DNA from 2 places in the Nocardiopsis sinuspersici genome. Region 1 is predicted to be linked to the other one. Evidence: predicted binding sites of a transcription regulator. Region 1 holds the regulator's gene; the other holds the start of a gene.
What was found. Region 1 encodes LexA, which represses DNA repair genes until DNA is damaged. Its sites were predicted from a motif close to TCGAACANNTGTTCGA; they were not measured.
Positions count from the first base shown of each region.

Region 2: a site for LexA is predicted at 5,187-5,202, ahead of NOSIN_RS20210 (DUF6504 family protein). Genes of this name have one in related genera too.

Region 1 covers NZ_MCOK01000001.1:3,526,082-3,533,825, forward strand. Annotated here, with positions in the region: gene NOSIN_RS15250 (vitamin B12-dependent ribonucleotide reductase) at 46-2,892, opposite strand; gene nrdR (transcriptional regulator NrdR) at 3,045-3,527, opposite strand; gene lexA (transcriptional repressor LexA) at 4,209-4,928, shown strand; gene NOSIN_RS15265 (alpha/beta fold hydrolase) at 5,076-6,170, shown strand; gene NOSIN_RS15270 (hypothetical protein) at 6,214-6,837, opposite strand; gene NOSIN_RS26810 (hypothetical protein) at 6,925-7,359, shown strand; gene NOSIN_RS15275 (hypothetical protein) at 7,266-7,744, opposite strand, start outside.
Region 2 covers NZ_MCOK01000001.1:4,671,466-4,679,209, reverse strand. Annotated here, with positions in the region: gene NOSIN_RS20230 (glycoside hydrolase family 3 protein) at 1-2,578, shown strand, start outside; gene NOSIN_RS20225 (ROK family transcriptional regulator) at 2,587-3,855, opposite strand; gene NOSIN_RS20220 (GNAT family N-acetyltransferase) at 3,971-4,555, shown strand; gene NOSIN_RS20215 (NUDIX hydrolase) at 4,599-5,069, shown strand; gene NOSIN_RS20210 (DUF6504 family protein) at 5,215-5,475, shown strand; gene NOSIN_RS20205 (M48 family metallopeptidase) at 5,739-6,671, opposite strand; gene NOSIN_RS20200 (DivIVA domain-containing protein) at 6,908-7,651, opposite strand; gene NOSIN_RS20195 (hypothetical protein) at 7,679-7,744, opposite strand, start outside.

The DNA of each region.
Region 1 (7,744 bases):
CCGTACGCCGTGCCCCTCCCCCGCCGGCGGTCCGGCCCCGGTGGATCAGCTGCAACCGCTGGTGGCGCCGCAGCCCTCACAGGCGTAGCAGCTGCCCGACGGGCGCATCTTGGTACCGCAGGTGACGCACAGCGGCGCGTCCGCGACGAAGCCCTTGCCCTCCATCAGCTCCGTGGTGGAGTGCGCCGCGGTGGGCTTCTCCACCGCCGCGGGCTCCTCCTCCCGGGACTCGGCCGGGGCCTCGGCGGCCTCCGACCCGTGGGTGGCGGCGGACTGGGCGTAGGACTCCACCTGCGCGGCGACCTGGGCCGGGTCCTCGCCCGCCAGCTGCGCCTGGCGCTCGGCGGCCGACAGCACCCCCAGGGCGGCACGCTCGTCGTAGGGCAGGTGGTCCAGCGCCAGGCGGCGGAAGATGTAGTCCACCACCGACTGGGCCATGCGGATGTCCGGGTCGTCGGTCATGCCCGCCGGGTCGAACCGCATGTTCGTGAACTTCTCCACGTAGGTCTCCAGCGGAACCCCGTACTGCAGGGCGATGGAGATCGCGATGGAGAAGGCGTCCATCACCCCGGCCAGGGTCGACCCCTGCTTGCCGAGCTTCATGAACACCTCGCCCAGGCCGTCGTCGGGGTAGGAGCCCGCGGTGATGTAGCCCTCGGCCCCGCCCACGGAGAACGACGTGGTCTCGCTCGGGCGCTTCTTGGGCAGGCGGCGCCGGACCGGGCGGGCCACCTCGGCGGTCCCCGCCGCCTCGGGCGCGGCCTTCTCCTTCTCCTTCGTCCCGCCGGTGGACAGCGGCTGGCCGACCTTGCAGTTGTCCCGGTAGACGGCGAGCGCCTTCAGGCCCAGCTTCCAGCCCTGAAAGTAGATGTGCTCGAAGTCCTCGACCGAGGCCTCCTCCGGCACGTTCACCGTCTTGGAGATCGCGCCGGACAGGAACGGCTGCGCCGCGGCCATCATCCGCACGTGGCCCATGGGCTGGATGTAGCGGCGGCCCATCGCGCAGTCGAACACCTCGTAGTGCTCGGGGCGCAGGCCCGGCGCGTTCACGACGTGGCCGTTCTCGGCCACGTACTCGACGATCGCCTCCACCTGCTCGTCCTGGTAGCCCAGGTTCCTGAGCGCGCGCGGGATGGCCTGGTTGACGATCTGCATGGAGCCGCCGCCGACCAGCTTCTTGAACTTGACCAGCGAGAAGTCCGGCTCGATGCCGGTCGTGTCGCAGTCCATCATGAACCCGATGGTTCCGGTGGGCGCGATCAGGCTCGCCTGGGCGTTGCGCCAGCCGTTGCGCTCGCCGACCTTGAGGCACTCGGCCCACTCGCGGGTGGCCGCGGCGTGGATCGGCTCCTCCAGGGATCCCACGGTGCGCAGGTCGTCGTTGGCGGCGGCGTGCTTGCGCATGACCCGCTTGTGGCCCTGCTCGTTGCGCTTGTAGCCGTCGTAGGGGCCGACCACACCGGCCAGCTCGGCGCTGCGCCGGTAGGCGGCGCCGGTCATCAGCGAGGTGACGGCGGCGGCGACGGCGCGTCCGCCGTCGGAGTCGTAGGCGTGGCCGGTCGCCATCAGCAGGGCGCCCAGGTTGGCGTAGCCGATGCCGAGCTGGCGGAAGGCGCGGGTGGTCTCACCGATCTTCTCGGTCGGGAAGTCGGCGAAGGTGATGGAGATGTCCATCGCCGTGATGACCAGCTCGGTGAGCCTGGTGAAGCCCTCCACGTCGAAGGTGTCGTCCTCGCGCAGGAACTTCAGCAGGTTGATCGAGGCCAGGTTGCAGGACGAGTCGTCCAGGTGGAGGTACTCCGAGCACGGGTTGCTCGCACTGATACGTCCGCTCTCCGGCGTGGTGTGCCAGTCCTGGATCGTGCCGTCGTACTGGAGGCCCGGATCGGCGCACTCCCACGCGGCCTTGGCCATGCGGTGGAACAGGTCCTTGGCGTCGACGGTGGCGACGGCCTCGCCGGTGGTGCGGGAGGTCAGGCCGAAGTCGGAGCCGGTCTCCACGGCGCGCATGAACGCGTCGGAGACCCGGACGGAGTTGTTGGCGTTCTGGTACTGGACGCTGAACATGTCGTCGCCGCCCAGGTCGACGTCGAAGCCGGCGTCGCGCAGGGCACGGATCTTGTGCTCCTCGCGGGCCTTGGTCTCGACGAAGTCCTGGATGTCGGGGTGGTCGACGTCCAGCACGACCATCTTGGCCGCCCGGCGGGTGGCGCCGCCGGACTTGATGGTTCCGGCCGAGGCGTCGGCGCCGCGCATGAAGGAGACGGGGCCCGAGGCGGTGCCGCCGGAGGAGAGCAGCTCCTTGCTGGAGCGGATGCGCGACAGGTTCACACCCGCGCCGGACCCGCCCTTGAAGATGATCCCCTCCTCCTTGTACCAGTCCAGGATCGACTCCATGGTGTCGTCCACGGACAGGATGAAGCACGCGCTGACCTGCTGGGCGGAGGCGGTGCCGACGTTGAACCACACCGGGGAGTTGAAGCTGAACAACTGGTGGGCGAGGGCGTACTTGAGCTCGTGGTCGAAGACCTCGGCGTCCTCGTCGGAGGCGAAGTAGCCGTGCTCGCGGCCGGTGGCGGTGTAGACGCCGACGACGCGGTCGATGAGCTGCTTGAGGCTCCACTCCCGCTCGGGGGTGCCGACCGCGCCGCGGAAGTACTTGCTCGCCACGATCTGGGTGGCGTTCATCGACCAGGAGGTCGGGAACTCCACACCGCGCTGTTCGAAGTTGACCGTGCCGTCACGCCAGTTGGTCATGACGACGTCGCGGCGCTCCCACTCCAGGGAGTCGTAGGGGTGCACGCCGGGAGAGGTGAAGACGCGCCTCACCTTCATCCCCTTGCGGTTCCCCTTGCCCTTGCGTCCTGTCGGACCGCTGGCGGTCTCCGTCATCGCGGAATCTCCCCTACCTCTACCTCGTGGGCACGGCTACCGGCCGTGCGCGGCGTCTTGTCGTGGGATGGCGCGGGACCGGACGTGCTCTTCTCCGTGCCCGCCCCGGGGCGGCGCCCCTCCCGCGGTCGCCTCCCGGCCGCGGGAGGGCGCTACCCGGTGGTACTGGTCTGGGTGTCGGGCTCGGGCTCACGGTCCCGCCGCAGGCTGGCGATCTCGGCCTCGAAGTCGGCGAGGCTCTCGAAGCCGCGGTAGACGCTGGCGAAGTGCAGGTAGGCGACCTCGTCGAGTTCGCGCATCGGTCCGAGGATGGCCAGGCCGATCTCGTGGGCCGGGACCTCGGCCAGGCCGCGGCCGCGGATCTCCTCCTCGACCTGCTGGCCGAGTTTGGCGAGGGCGTCCTCGGAGACCGGACGGCCCTGGCAGGCCCGGCGCACCCCGGCGATGATCTTGGCCCTGCTGAAGGGCTCGGTGACCCCGGAGCGCTTGGCGACCATCAGCAGGACGGTCTCCTGGGTGGTGAACCTGCGCTCGCAGACGGGGCAGGACCGGCGGCGCCGGATGGCCGCGCCGTCGTCGGTGGACCTGCTGTCGATCACCCTGGTGTCCGGATGACGGCAGAACGGACAGTGCACCCTGGTTCACCTGCTTCTCTCACCGAACGACGACCCTTAGATACTACTAAACTACAACCACAACTTCTAGGTGAGAACCTCTTCCCCAAACACCAGATGTTGTGGTCGAACCTAGAGGTCCGCGCCGCGCGACGCAACTCTGACAGGGGCGTGTCCCCGCACGGCGAACGACCGCGCGGCCACGGGGACGACGACGGCGAAGGAGCGGGAGGATCCGGCGCCCGGACAGGGGGACTCGGCGCCCGCCGGCCTCCCGGGGGCGTCCGGCACCGCGGTCCAGGATAACGCCGAGGACCGCTCGGGCCGCGAACCGCGGCGGCCCGCCGTGCCGGGAATCACCACGTCACCGGAATTTCGGCCGGACCGGCGCAGGAGAAGATGTCTTCCGCATCACACCGAAACGAGCCCCGCGGACACCTGTTCGCGCATTCGTGGGACAACGCGGCGTGAACGCGTGTACACACATAAGTACGGGCCGGGAATTGACCGCGGAAAGGCGCGGAGGCAATTACTCCGGTCTCGAACGCTTGTTTGATATCACCGTGCGCAACGACTAAAGTTGGCGGTGATATCACGCTGGTTTCGCCGTCACGCAGACCCCCAGGTCGGCGCGGTCGCGGGCCGGCGGTGGCAGTCACACAAGCAGGCCCTGACCGAACCGAATGCCGAGGAGGCCCGGCCGTGCCGGAGGAGAATCCCGGGACCGCGGACACCGCCACCGTTCTTGCGCCAGTGGAGAACGCGGGCGGGTCCACGCCCGAAGCCCCCAAACTCACCGCGCGCCAGCAGAGCGTGCTGAACTGCATCCAGCGCTATGTGCGTGAGAGGGGCTTCCCCCCGTCCATAAGGGAGATCGGGGAGGTGGTCGGCCTGTCCAGCCCGTCCAGCGTGGCGCACCAGCTCAAGGTGCTCCAGCGCAAGGGCTACCTGCACCGCGACCAGAACCGGCCGCGTGCGGTGGAACTGCGTACTCCCGGCCGCGCCGGCGGGCAGGCCGTGACCCCCGAGGACATCGATCCCTCGCGCGCCGCGGCCGTGCCGCTGGTCGGCCGGATCGCCGCCGGCGGCCCGATCCTGGCCCAGGAGTCGGTGGAGGACGTGCTCGCCCTGCCCCGCCAGCTGGTCGGCGAGGGGCACCTGTTCATGCTCACCGTCGTCGGCGACTCGATGACCGACGCCGCGATCACCGACGGTGACATGGTGGTGGTCCGCCAGCAGCCGGACGCCGAGAGCGGCGACATCGTGGCGGCGCTGCTGGACGAGGAGGCGACCGTCAAGGTGCTGCGCCGCGAGGAGGACGGCCACGTGTGGCTGATGCCCCGCAACGAGGCCTACGAGCCCATCAACGGCGACGCCGCCACCATCCTCGGCAGGGTCGTCGCGGTCATGCGCCGCGTCTGAGTCCTCGCGTCCCCGGCCCGTCCCCCCTCGGACGGACCGGGGACCTCCCGTGCCGGAGGGGAGCGCCCGGCCGCGGACGGCACGGTGGAGGACCCCGCACGCGTGGACGGCAGCGGGGCCGCCGACGCGAGCCGCTAGGCTGAGAGGGTGTTCACACCTGCCTCCTCCCCCACCGCCCGCCTGCGCGCCGCGCTGGTCGGCGGGGTCGCCGTCGCCTTGTTGTCCACCGCCTGCGCACCCGCGTCGGAGGACGGCGCGAGCGCCGAGGTACCGGGGGTCGGCGGCACCGAGAGGGAGCTGGCCTTCGAGGGCGGCGGGCACGAGGTGTCCGCGAGCTTCCGTACGCCGGAGGGTGTCTCCGGCACCGTCCCCGGCGCGCTCATCATCTCCGGCAGCGGCCCCACCGACCGCGACGGCAACAGCGACATGCGCCCGGACGCCAACACCAACTGGAACCTGTCCCGGGTGCTGGCCGACGCCGGGGTGGCCTCGCTGCGCTACGACAAGTACGGCAGCGGATCCGGCTTCGTGCCCCCGGTGCCCGGAAGCGAGGTCCGGTCGGTGGACCCGCGGCTCTTCGACGAGCAGGTCGCGGCGGCCTACGACGAACTCGTCTCCCAGCCCGAGGTCGACCCCGAGCGGGTGGTCGTCGTCGGGCACAGCGAGGGCGCCCTCTACGCGCTGCGCGCCCACGAGCTCATCGACGACGGCGCCCCCTCCCCCGCCCTGGTGCTGGCCGCTCCCCCCGGTACCCGCTACCTGGACCTGCTCGACCGACAGCTCACCGAGCAGGTGCGCGTGGCCGAGGCCCTGGGCCAGGTCGAGGAGGGACAGGCCGTCCAGACGCTCTCCGACGCGCGCGCCGCACGGGCGGCGCTCAGGGCGGGCCGCCCCCTCGGGTCGGCGGACATCGACACGGTGGTCCAGGGCGTCTACTCCCCGCGGAACGAGGACTTCCTGGCCTACATGGACTCCTTCGACCCCGTGGAGCTGGGTGAGGACCTGCCCGAGGGCACACCCGTGCTGGTGGTGTGGGGCGAGGAGGACGCCCAGGTCTCCCGCGAGGACGTGGACCGGCTGATGACCGGTCTGGAGGACGCCGAGCGCGTCGACATCCCCGGCGCCGACCACATCCTCCGCCGCTACGAGGACCAGCCCGGCTCCACCGTCCTGGACTCCCAGCGGCCCTTCGCCGAGGAGGTCTTCCCGGCGCTGGAGGAGTTCCTGGAGACCGCCTGGTAGCCCGTGCCGGCTCCGCGGCCGGCCGACGCCGCAAGGCCGGCGGCTACTCCGGGATGGACTCCGGCAGCGCCTCCACCACGGACACCGCGAGCTCCTCGGCTCCCGCGACGATCCGCTCCTCGTCGCCCGGCTCCGACGCGTCGTAGCCGGCCGCCACGCTGTAGCAGGTCTCCAGGTACAGGTTGGACACCCGGGCGCCCACGCAGGAGACCGTGAACGGCTCGCCCTGGATCCAGGTCACCGCCTCGTCGCCGACCCCCTCCAGCTTCCGGGTCTCGTGCTGGGAGGTGGTGGTGCGCAGGTTGTCGACGGCCGTCGTGACACCGCCCGGGTTGGGAGCGGCCACCATCACCAGCGTCGCGGCGCCCGGGACCGCCCGGCCCGGCCCGCCCGGGGTCGCCCACCGGCACTGCCGGCCCGAGCCGAAGGGGTCCCTCTCGCCGCCGACCGGCTCATCGACCTCCAGCTCGTGGTCGGGCACCAGCTCGTCCAGGGTCTCCGTCTCGGCGACGGCGCACCCGGGCGCGGACGCGAAGTCGCCCGTCGCGGGGTCGTCGCGCACCACCGCGTACCAGATCGCCCCCGCCGCGAGCACGATCAGGACGAGTGCGGCGGCGACCACCGCTGTGGTGGCGCACCCCCGGCTCTGCGGCTGGGCGGACGGCACCGTCTCGGAGACGGGCGATCCCTGCGGTGGGGGCTGCGGCCACCGCTGCTGCGGGTACCGCCCCTGGGGCTGCACCGCCTGCTGCGGGTGGTACGCCTGCGGCGGCTGCCGGGAGGGCTGGGGATACTGCTGCCCGGATGGCCGCGCCCGCGGCGGCTGCGCCTGCTCAGGGAACTGCTGGGAGAACCGGGCTTCCTGAGACTGCGGCGGCTGCTGCGGCTGCTCGGGGGACTGCTGGGAAGACCGAGATTCCTGAGGCTGCTGCGGCTGCCCAGGCAGTTGCTGCCCAGGTGGCTGCTGCGGCTGCGGCGGCTGCTCGGGTGGCTGCTGGGAGAACCGGGCTTCCTGAGACTGCGGCTGCTGCCCCTGCCCCTCGTTCCGCCCGTGCTCCTGTCCCCGCGGATGCCGGGGATCGGGGTGCTGGTCGCTCACAAGGCCTCTCCGAGCTGTTCGGCGAACTCCACGGCCAGGTCTCGGGCGTCATCGAAACCGACCGGTTCGGCGCCGGAGGTCCCGGCGTAGGACACCCGCACGAGCAGGTTGTCGGTGGTGAAGGCCAGCTCAGCGGTCCCGGGCGCCTGGCCGTGCCACACACGGCCCTCGCCGGAGGGCAGTTCCACCTCGTCGCCGCGTACGGGCACCAGGGCGGCGTAGGCCTCCCGTGCCCGTTGGTCGCCGCTGACCGGCTCCTCCCCCGTGCCGTCGGTGAAGCGGGCGGACAGGTGTACGCGCAGCACCCCCTGCGGGCCGTCGGCCGGCCCCACGGAGGACCACGAGCACACCGAGCTGTCCCCGCCCGGCAGGGGGCCGTGCTCGGAGGTCTCCGGGACGGCGCCGGGCACCAGTCCCGTGACGAGCGCGTCGGAGACCACCCCGCACCCGGGAGCGGCGGCGTGGACGTCACCGT
Region 2 (7,744 bases), 1.1 Mb from region 1:
CGTCGGCCGGGCCACCGCCGACGAGGTGCTCGCCCGGCTGGACGCGGGCGCCGGGCGCAACGTCTGGGCGCCCGTGGTCAACCCGCTGCGCGACCCCCGGTGGGGCCGCAACGAGGAGGGCTACTCCGAGGACGCCTGGCTGACCGGCCTCCTGGCCGCCGCCCACGCCCGCGGACTGGCGGGGGAGGGACCGCGCCTGCGCACCGCGCCCACCCTCAAGCACTTCCTCGCCTACAACAACGAGGAGGACCGCTGCACCACCTCCAGCGACCTGCCGCCGCGCGTCCTGCGCGAGTACGAGCTGGAGGCCTTCCTGCCCGCCCTGGCCGACGGGGCGGCCGTGGCCGTCATGCCCTCCTACAACCTGGTCAACGGACGTCCCGCGCACCTGAGCCCGCTGATCGAGGACGTGCTGCGCCGGGCCGCCCCCGACCACATCCTGGTGGTCAGCGACGCCTACGCCCCCGCCAACCTCACGGAGGCGCAGCGCTTCCACCCCGACCTGCCCACCGCCTACGCGCACGCCGTCCGGGCCGGCCTCGACAGCTTCACCCAGGACGACGACCGCACCGAGGCCACACTCGGGCACGTGCGCGAGGCGCTGCGGCGGGGACTTCTCGCCGAGGCCGACATCGACCGCGCCGCTCGGCACGTGCTGTCGGTCCGCCTCCGGCTGGGCGAGTTCGATCCCGGGTTCGGGGCCGGAGGCGGGGACCTGCTGGCCGGTGACGGATCGGCCGGGGTCGCCGTGGACGGGGGAGCCCTCGACACCCCCGAGCACCGGGCGCTGGCCCGTGAGGCGGCCACCCGCTCGCTCGTGCTGCTGCGCGAGGACGGGGTGCTGCCGCTGCGCGGCGTGCGCCGGGTCGCCGTCGTCGGCCAGCTCGGCGACACCGTGCTGGAGGACTGGTACAGCGGCACACTGCCCTACTCCGTCACCGCGCGGGCCGGGATCGCCGAACGCGTCGAGACGGTGTTCTGCGAGGGGGTCGACCGCGTACACCTGAGCTCGTCCGGCCGGAGCGTGGTCGTCGAACCGGGAGAGGGGGAACCGCTGCGGCTGGAGGGCACGGTCCACGACGCCGGGGGAAGCGCGTTCGACCTCCTGGACTGGGGAGGCGGGGCCCTGGCGCTGCGTTCGGCGGCGACGGGCGCGTACCTGGACGAGGGCCCGGACGGCACCCTGGTCTGCACCGCCCCCGGCCCCGGCACCTGGGAGGTGCGCCAGACCTTCCGCCTGGAGGAGGCGGAGCCGGAGCGGTTCGCGCTGGTACAGATCCACACAGGACGCCACGTCCGAGTCGGCGGCGACGGCACCACCCTCGTGCTGGCCGAGGGAGCGGAGCACGCCGTGCCCTTCCGGATCCGGGGCCTGGGCAGCGGCGCCGACGAGGCCGCGCGGGTGGCCGCCACCGCCGACGCGGCGGTGGTCGTCCTGGGCGACCACCCCATGGTCAACGGGCGCGAGACCGAGGACCGGGCCGACCTGGACCTGCCCGCCGCCCAGGAGCGTGTGCTGCGCGCCGTGCGCGGGGCCAACCCGGCCACCGTCCTGGTACTCAGCAGCGGATACCCGTTCGGGACCACGTGGGCCGACGAACACGTTCCGGCGATCCTGTGGTCGGCGCACGGCGGCCAGGAGTACGGGCACGCGCTCGCCGACGTGCTGTTCGGCGACGCCGAGCCCGCCGGACGGCTCACCCAGACCTGGTACCGGTCCGCCGACGACCTGCCCGGGATGCTCGACTACGACATCATCGGCGCGCGCGGCACCTACCTGTACTTCGAGGGGGAGCCGCTCTACCCGTTCGGGCACGGACTCGGCTACACGCGGGTCGAGTACGCGGAGCCGGTGGTCGGGGTGGAGGACGGACGGGTCACCGTCACGGTCACGGTCGCCAACACCGGGACGCGGCCCGCCGAGGAGGTGGTGCAGGTGTACACCCGCCAGCTCGCCTCACGGGTGCGGACCCCGCTGCGGGCGCTGCGCGGATTCGCCCGGGTGCGCGTGGAACCGGGGAGCGGCGCCGTGGCCACGGTGTCCTTCGACGTGGACCGGCTCGCCCTGTGGGACACCACCCGGGACCGCTTCGTGGTGGAGGAGGCGCCGCGCGAGGTGCTCGTCGGGCGCTCGGCGACCGACATCCGCGCCACCGCCGCCCTGGACGTGCCCGGCGAGGACATCCCGCCCCGCGACGCGCTCACCCCGTGGTCGGCGGCGGGCTACGACGACGCCCGGGACACCTCGCTGTGCCCGCTCACCCCGGAGCGGGGCGACGCCGTGCGCTCACGCGGGAAGGGCGCGTGGGCGGCCTTCCACGGAGTCGACCTCGGCGACGGGGCCACCGGGTGCCGCCTGCGGGTGAACGCCGAGCACGCCTGCGTGCTCCGGCTGCGCCTGGACGACCCCGAGGAGGGGCCGACCGTCGCCGAGGTCGACGTCCCGGCGGGCTCCGACGGCTACGACTTCACCGAGGTCGGCGCGGCCGTCGCCGGCGCCCGGGGGATCCGCGACCTCTACCTGGTCTTCGACCGTCCGGGCGCGGCCGTCGCGACCCTGGGGTTCGTCCGCGGCTGACGGGAGGCTCAGGCGGGGTCCGGGGCGGTGGGGACGGCCGGTGCCCGGGGCTCGGGCAGGGGCAGCAGCCCCGCGTCGAGCGAGTGGATCATCGCGGTGGCCCCGCCCCGGGCCGCCGCGCTCAGCCCCAGGGACGACAGCTCCACCCGGCAGCCGCCCGCCCCCGGAGCGAACGAGCTCGCCACCGACTCCGCCCGGCAGTTCGGCAGCAGCCACGGCCCCATGGGCACGAAGTAGCCGCCCAGCACCACCAGGCCCGGGTTGGTGACGTTGATGAGCATGGCCAGGCCCCGGCCCAGCCACGTGCCCGCCCGCTCCAGCGCGCCCACGGCCGTCGCGTCGCCGCCGCGGGCGCGCTCCACCGCCGCCTCCACCAGCCGGGCGACGTCGTCGCCCGAGAGCGGGCGGTCCGGGACCAGGTCGGGTACGGCCCCGCGCAGGATCGTCCCGATCCCGGCCAGCGCCTCCAGGCATCCCCGCCGCCCGCACGCGCACTCCGGCCCGTCCGGGACCAGCGACAGGTGGCCCACCTCGCCCGCGAACCCGCTGGAACCGCGCAGCGGCTCCCCGCCGACCAGCAGTCCGGCGCCGATCCCCACCTCGCCGGTCAGGTACACCAGGTCGGCCGTGCCCGCGAACGAGCCCACCCGGTACTCGGCCACCGCGCCCAGGTTCGCGTCGTTGTCCACACGCACCGGGACGCCCTCCATCCCGGCCTCGCGCAGCAGGTCCGACAACAGCCCGCGCAGCGGCACGTCGCGCCAGCCGAGGTTGGGCGCGTGCGTCACCGTCCCGTCGTCGATCAGCGCGGGGACCGCCACGCTCACCCCCACCACGGTGCGCCCGCTCAGCCCAGGGTCCGCGGCCATCGCGCTCAGGGTGTGCGCGATGTGCCGTGCGCACTCCCGCGCCCCGGCCGACCGGGCGTCGAAGGGGACGTGGCGGCTGACCAGTTCACGCTGGAGCAGGTCCACGGCGACCACCGACAGGTAGTCCACGTTGACCTCCAGGCCGACCGCGGCGATCGAGGAGTCGTCCAGGGCCAGCAGCACCCCGGGGCGGCCCACCCGCTGCCGGGAGTTGCGCCCCGTCTCCCGGACCAGCCCGCGCGCCATGAGGTCGGCGACCAGGCTGGACACCGTGGTCTTGTTCAGCCCGGTGGCCGAGGCGACCGCCGCCCGCGAGCAGGGGGACAGTTCGCGGACCGTGCGCAGCACGACCCCCAGGTTCGTCTCCCGAACCCTCTGGAAACTCACCGTTCCCGAACCGACCGTCACCTGGTCCCCCTCGCCTCGCCCGACGCGGCACACTGTGCCCGGATCGTACAGGGGCGTCCGGGCGCGCCCCGAAAACCGGTTGTGCCCTCCCGGAGTCTCTGGTGGGATCCGGAGCATGGTGCCCCACGACGTCTTCCGCGACCAGCCCGTCCTCACCGGGACGAGGGTCCGACTCGAACCGCTCGACGCCGTGACCGGCGCCCACTTCGTCGAACCCGTCCTGAACATGGACCCGGAGGTGCGCCGCCTCACCGGTACCCACCGCAGGTTCACCGAGGAGGAGCTGCTCCGCTGGGCCGCGACCCGCCCCGACCACCACGACCGCGCCGACTGGGTCGTCTTCGGCCGGGAGGACGGCGCCTCCCTGGGCGAGTGCGCCCTGATCGACCTGGACCCGGACAACGCCAGCGCGGGCTACCGGATCGCGCTCAACAGCATGTCCGTCACCGGCAGGGGCTACGGGACCGAGGCCACCGACCTGGTCCTGGAGTACGCCTTCACCGTGGCCGGGCTGCACCGGGTCTCCCTGGAGGTCTTCGCGTTCAACACCCGTGCCCAGAAGTCCTACGCCCGGTCCGGGTTCGTGAGGGAGGGCGTATGGCGCGGGTGCCTGCGCTGGGACGGTGAGTGGCACGACGCGGTGCTGATGTCGATCCTGGCCGAGGAGTACGCCGAGCTGCGCGCCGCCCGGAACCGGTAGCGGTTCTCCCGGCCCGCCGGCCCCAGCGGTTAGTCTCGGGCCCATGCCCGTTCCCGAGTTCCTCCTCGCACTGCGCCGACACGTCGGACACGGCCTCCTGCCCCTCGTGGGCGTGACGGCGGTGGTGATCGGGGAGGAGGGCGAGGTCCTGCTGCACCGGCGCGCCGACGACGGCCGCTGGTCCACGCCCGGCGGCATCCTGGAGCCCGAGGAGGAGCCCGCCCGGGCCGTGGTCCGCGAGGTCCGCGAGGAGACCGGCGTGGAGGTCGAGGTGGAGCGGCTCGCCAGCGTGGCCGCCCAGGAGCCCTTCACCTACCCCAACGGCGACCGGGTGCAGTTCCTGGACCTGGCCTTTCGCTGCCGTCCCGTGGGCGGCGCCCCCGACACCAGCGGCGACGAGACGCTGGAGGTGCGCTGGTTCGGTCCGGACGCCCTGCCGGACATGCCCCGGCGCATCCTCGACCGGATCGGGTACGCCCGCGAGGACCGCACGGACCCCTTCTACGTCACCTGAACCGCTTCCGGCCGACACGCCGACCGGGGGTCCACCACCCGCCGCACCGCCTGCCCCTAGGGTGTTCCGCGACCGCCGGGCACATACGGGCCCGGCCTTCCGAGATCCTTGACTTTCTCGAACGCGAGTTCGATAGGCTGCCCGCGTGAGTCTCCTGAACGAACAGATCGACGTCCGCTCCACCGAGGGCGGGAGCCCCGTGCGGTTCACCTGGCGCGGCCGCACCTTCCGGGTGCGCAGGATCATCGGTGACTGGCCCGTGCGCCCCGAGGCGCCCGGCACTCCCGCCACCGGGGTCCACATGCTCCGCGTCTCGGCCGAGTCCGACGCCGGCGAGCCCAGCATCGTCGACATCTCCCGCGACGCCGGGTCCGACCGCTGGACCATGCGCCGCCAGTGGAACTAGGGCGTGTGTGGTGGGTGCCGCCCGTCGTTTGGAGGGCGCTGCGCGCGGATCCCTCCTTGTCCGGGCGCCCTGTAGGCGGGAGCCTTCGGATCCGCCGGTATGGCGGCTCGGCCCGCGCCGCCGCCCGCCACCGCCCTCGAACGACGGCCTCCGGTCGCAGTACCTGTCGTCCCGCCTACGGATCCTCCAGAACCCCGTCGGCGCCCGAACGACACCCCCGGGGGCTGAGCGAGTACGCACAACACAGGTGGGACCCCGGGGTGTTAGAGGAAGACCCTGCCGCGCCGGGTGCGGTCGCGCAGGGCGGCCATCCGGCGGGTGTTCCCCGGCCGCCGGACCAGCAGGTGGTACAGCAGCAGCGAGAAGCCCCGGTCGGTGCGCGCCCGGTCCGCCATCTCACCCATGTTGATCCGCGTGTACAGGCGTCCGCCCCCGGCGGTGATCCGCGCGGCGTAGGCCCCCTCGGGGACGTGCGCGTAGGCGTGGTTGTCGGCCGTGTACTCCATGGCCCGCGACAGCGCCGCTCCCAGTCCGGGGACCAGGTCCGCGCCCAGGGTCGCGGTCCTTCGCCAGAAGCCGGCGTGTCCGGCGGCCACGTGCCCCAGCTGGTGCGCGACCAGGAAGGCCAGCGCCCGCGGATCACGGACCCTGCCGTCAGGACCGAACAGCTCGTCCGACAGCACCAGGTACCGGCGCAGCCCGTGCCCGGCGGCGTCCGTCTCCCGGTGGCGCCCTCCCACCCGCACGTACACCTCCGGGGTCCGGGACAGCCCCATCCCGGCGGCCAGCGACACCACCGTCCGGTACACCTCGGGGAACTGGGTGGGCGAGATCTTCACCGACTCCGCCCTGCGCCGCGCGTACAGCAGCCCCCGCACCTTCCAGTACACGGCGGCCACCGCGGCCGGGACGGCGGCCGCCCACACCCACGACCCCGTCGCGGACCACACCGCGTGGACCAGCCCGGCGGCCATCAGCAGGGTCACGCCCACGCACACGGCCAGCAGCGGCGCCTCCCACGGGTGCGCGGGCGCCGGGACGACCTCCTCGTCGGCGTCGAGCGCGTACGGTTCCCCGGGGTAGCCGGGAAGGGCGGGCCGCTGGTCCGCTCCCGGGCCGGACACCGCGGAACCGTCGGGCACACCGTGGACCGAACAGGCGGTGGCACGCCCCTCCGGCGGCGTCACATGGGACATCCTGCCTCCCCTCGGGTCGCGGCGGTCTGCGGGACGGCGGGGGATGACTACTTCCTGTGTCCGAATATTACTTTCCGCTGCCCTGGGGGTGGGGTTGGCGCGCGACGGCGTGTCCGGGACCCTGCCCGTCCAGCGGGCAGGAGCCGGTGCGCCGCCGCCTTCGGAGTACCCCCGTCACCGGGAGCCCCCCGATCCCGAAACGTCACCCGGGGTGACCGCGGTGGTCGGGGAGGCGGTCAGCCCGGCCGCTCGTACTGGCGCATCTCCTCGGCGAGCACGTCCAGGAAGCGGTCCACCTGCGCGGGGTCGTACCCCGGCCGCGCGCGTGTGGTGGCGAACTGGACCCGCTCCACCTCGGCGGCGGTGAGGGTCGCCCGTTCGGGCTGTCCCCGCTGGAGCACGCCCAGCGTGAACTCGGCACGGTCCAGGAAGTCGTCGACCTCCTGCTCGTTGTAGCCCGTGGTCAGCCGGGTCGTGGCGAACTGCTGCTCCCGGATGTCCTCGGGGGTCATCCCGAAGCCCCGTGGCGGCCGGGGCGGCCGGTCGGACGGCCCTGTTCCATGACGCTGCCGCGGTTCGTCCGGCGGATGGCCCTGGGTCCGCGAGGGAGTGCCCGGGACACCGGGGCCGCCAGGACGGCCCCGGCCTCCCACGGGTCCGGGGGGCGGGGGCGGCTGCTGCTGACCGTTGGAGCGCCCGAGCCCGCGTCCGGCCAGGTCGGCGACCACGGTGTCGAGGAAGTCGTCGACCTCGTCCTCGTGGTACCCCGGGCTCAGCCTCGTGGTGCGAAACCGCGCGTTGCGCACCTCGTCGGCCGTGATGAGGGGGCCGGTGCGCGGCCCGCCCTCCAGGGCGATGAGCGTCGCCTCGATCCGGTCCAGGAGTTCGTCGACGTCCTCCTCGTTGTAACCCGGGCGCAGACGCACCGTGTGGAACTTCTTTTCGCGGATGTCCGCCGGTGTCAGAGGCATGGTCCCCATTGTGCAGTTCCGAGGTTCTCCGGGCGGTTATCCCCGGGCTGTGCGCGACTCGGCGTCGTCGAGCCGTTCCGCGAGGTCGGACAGGACGTACGA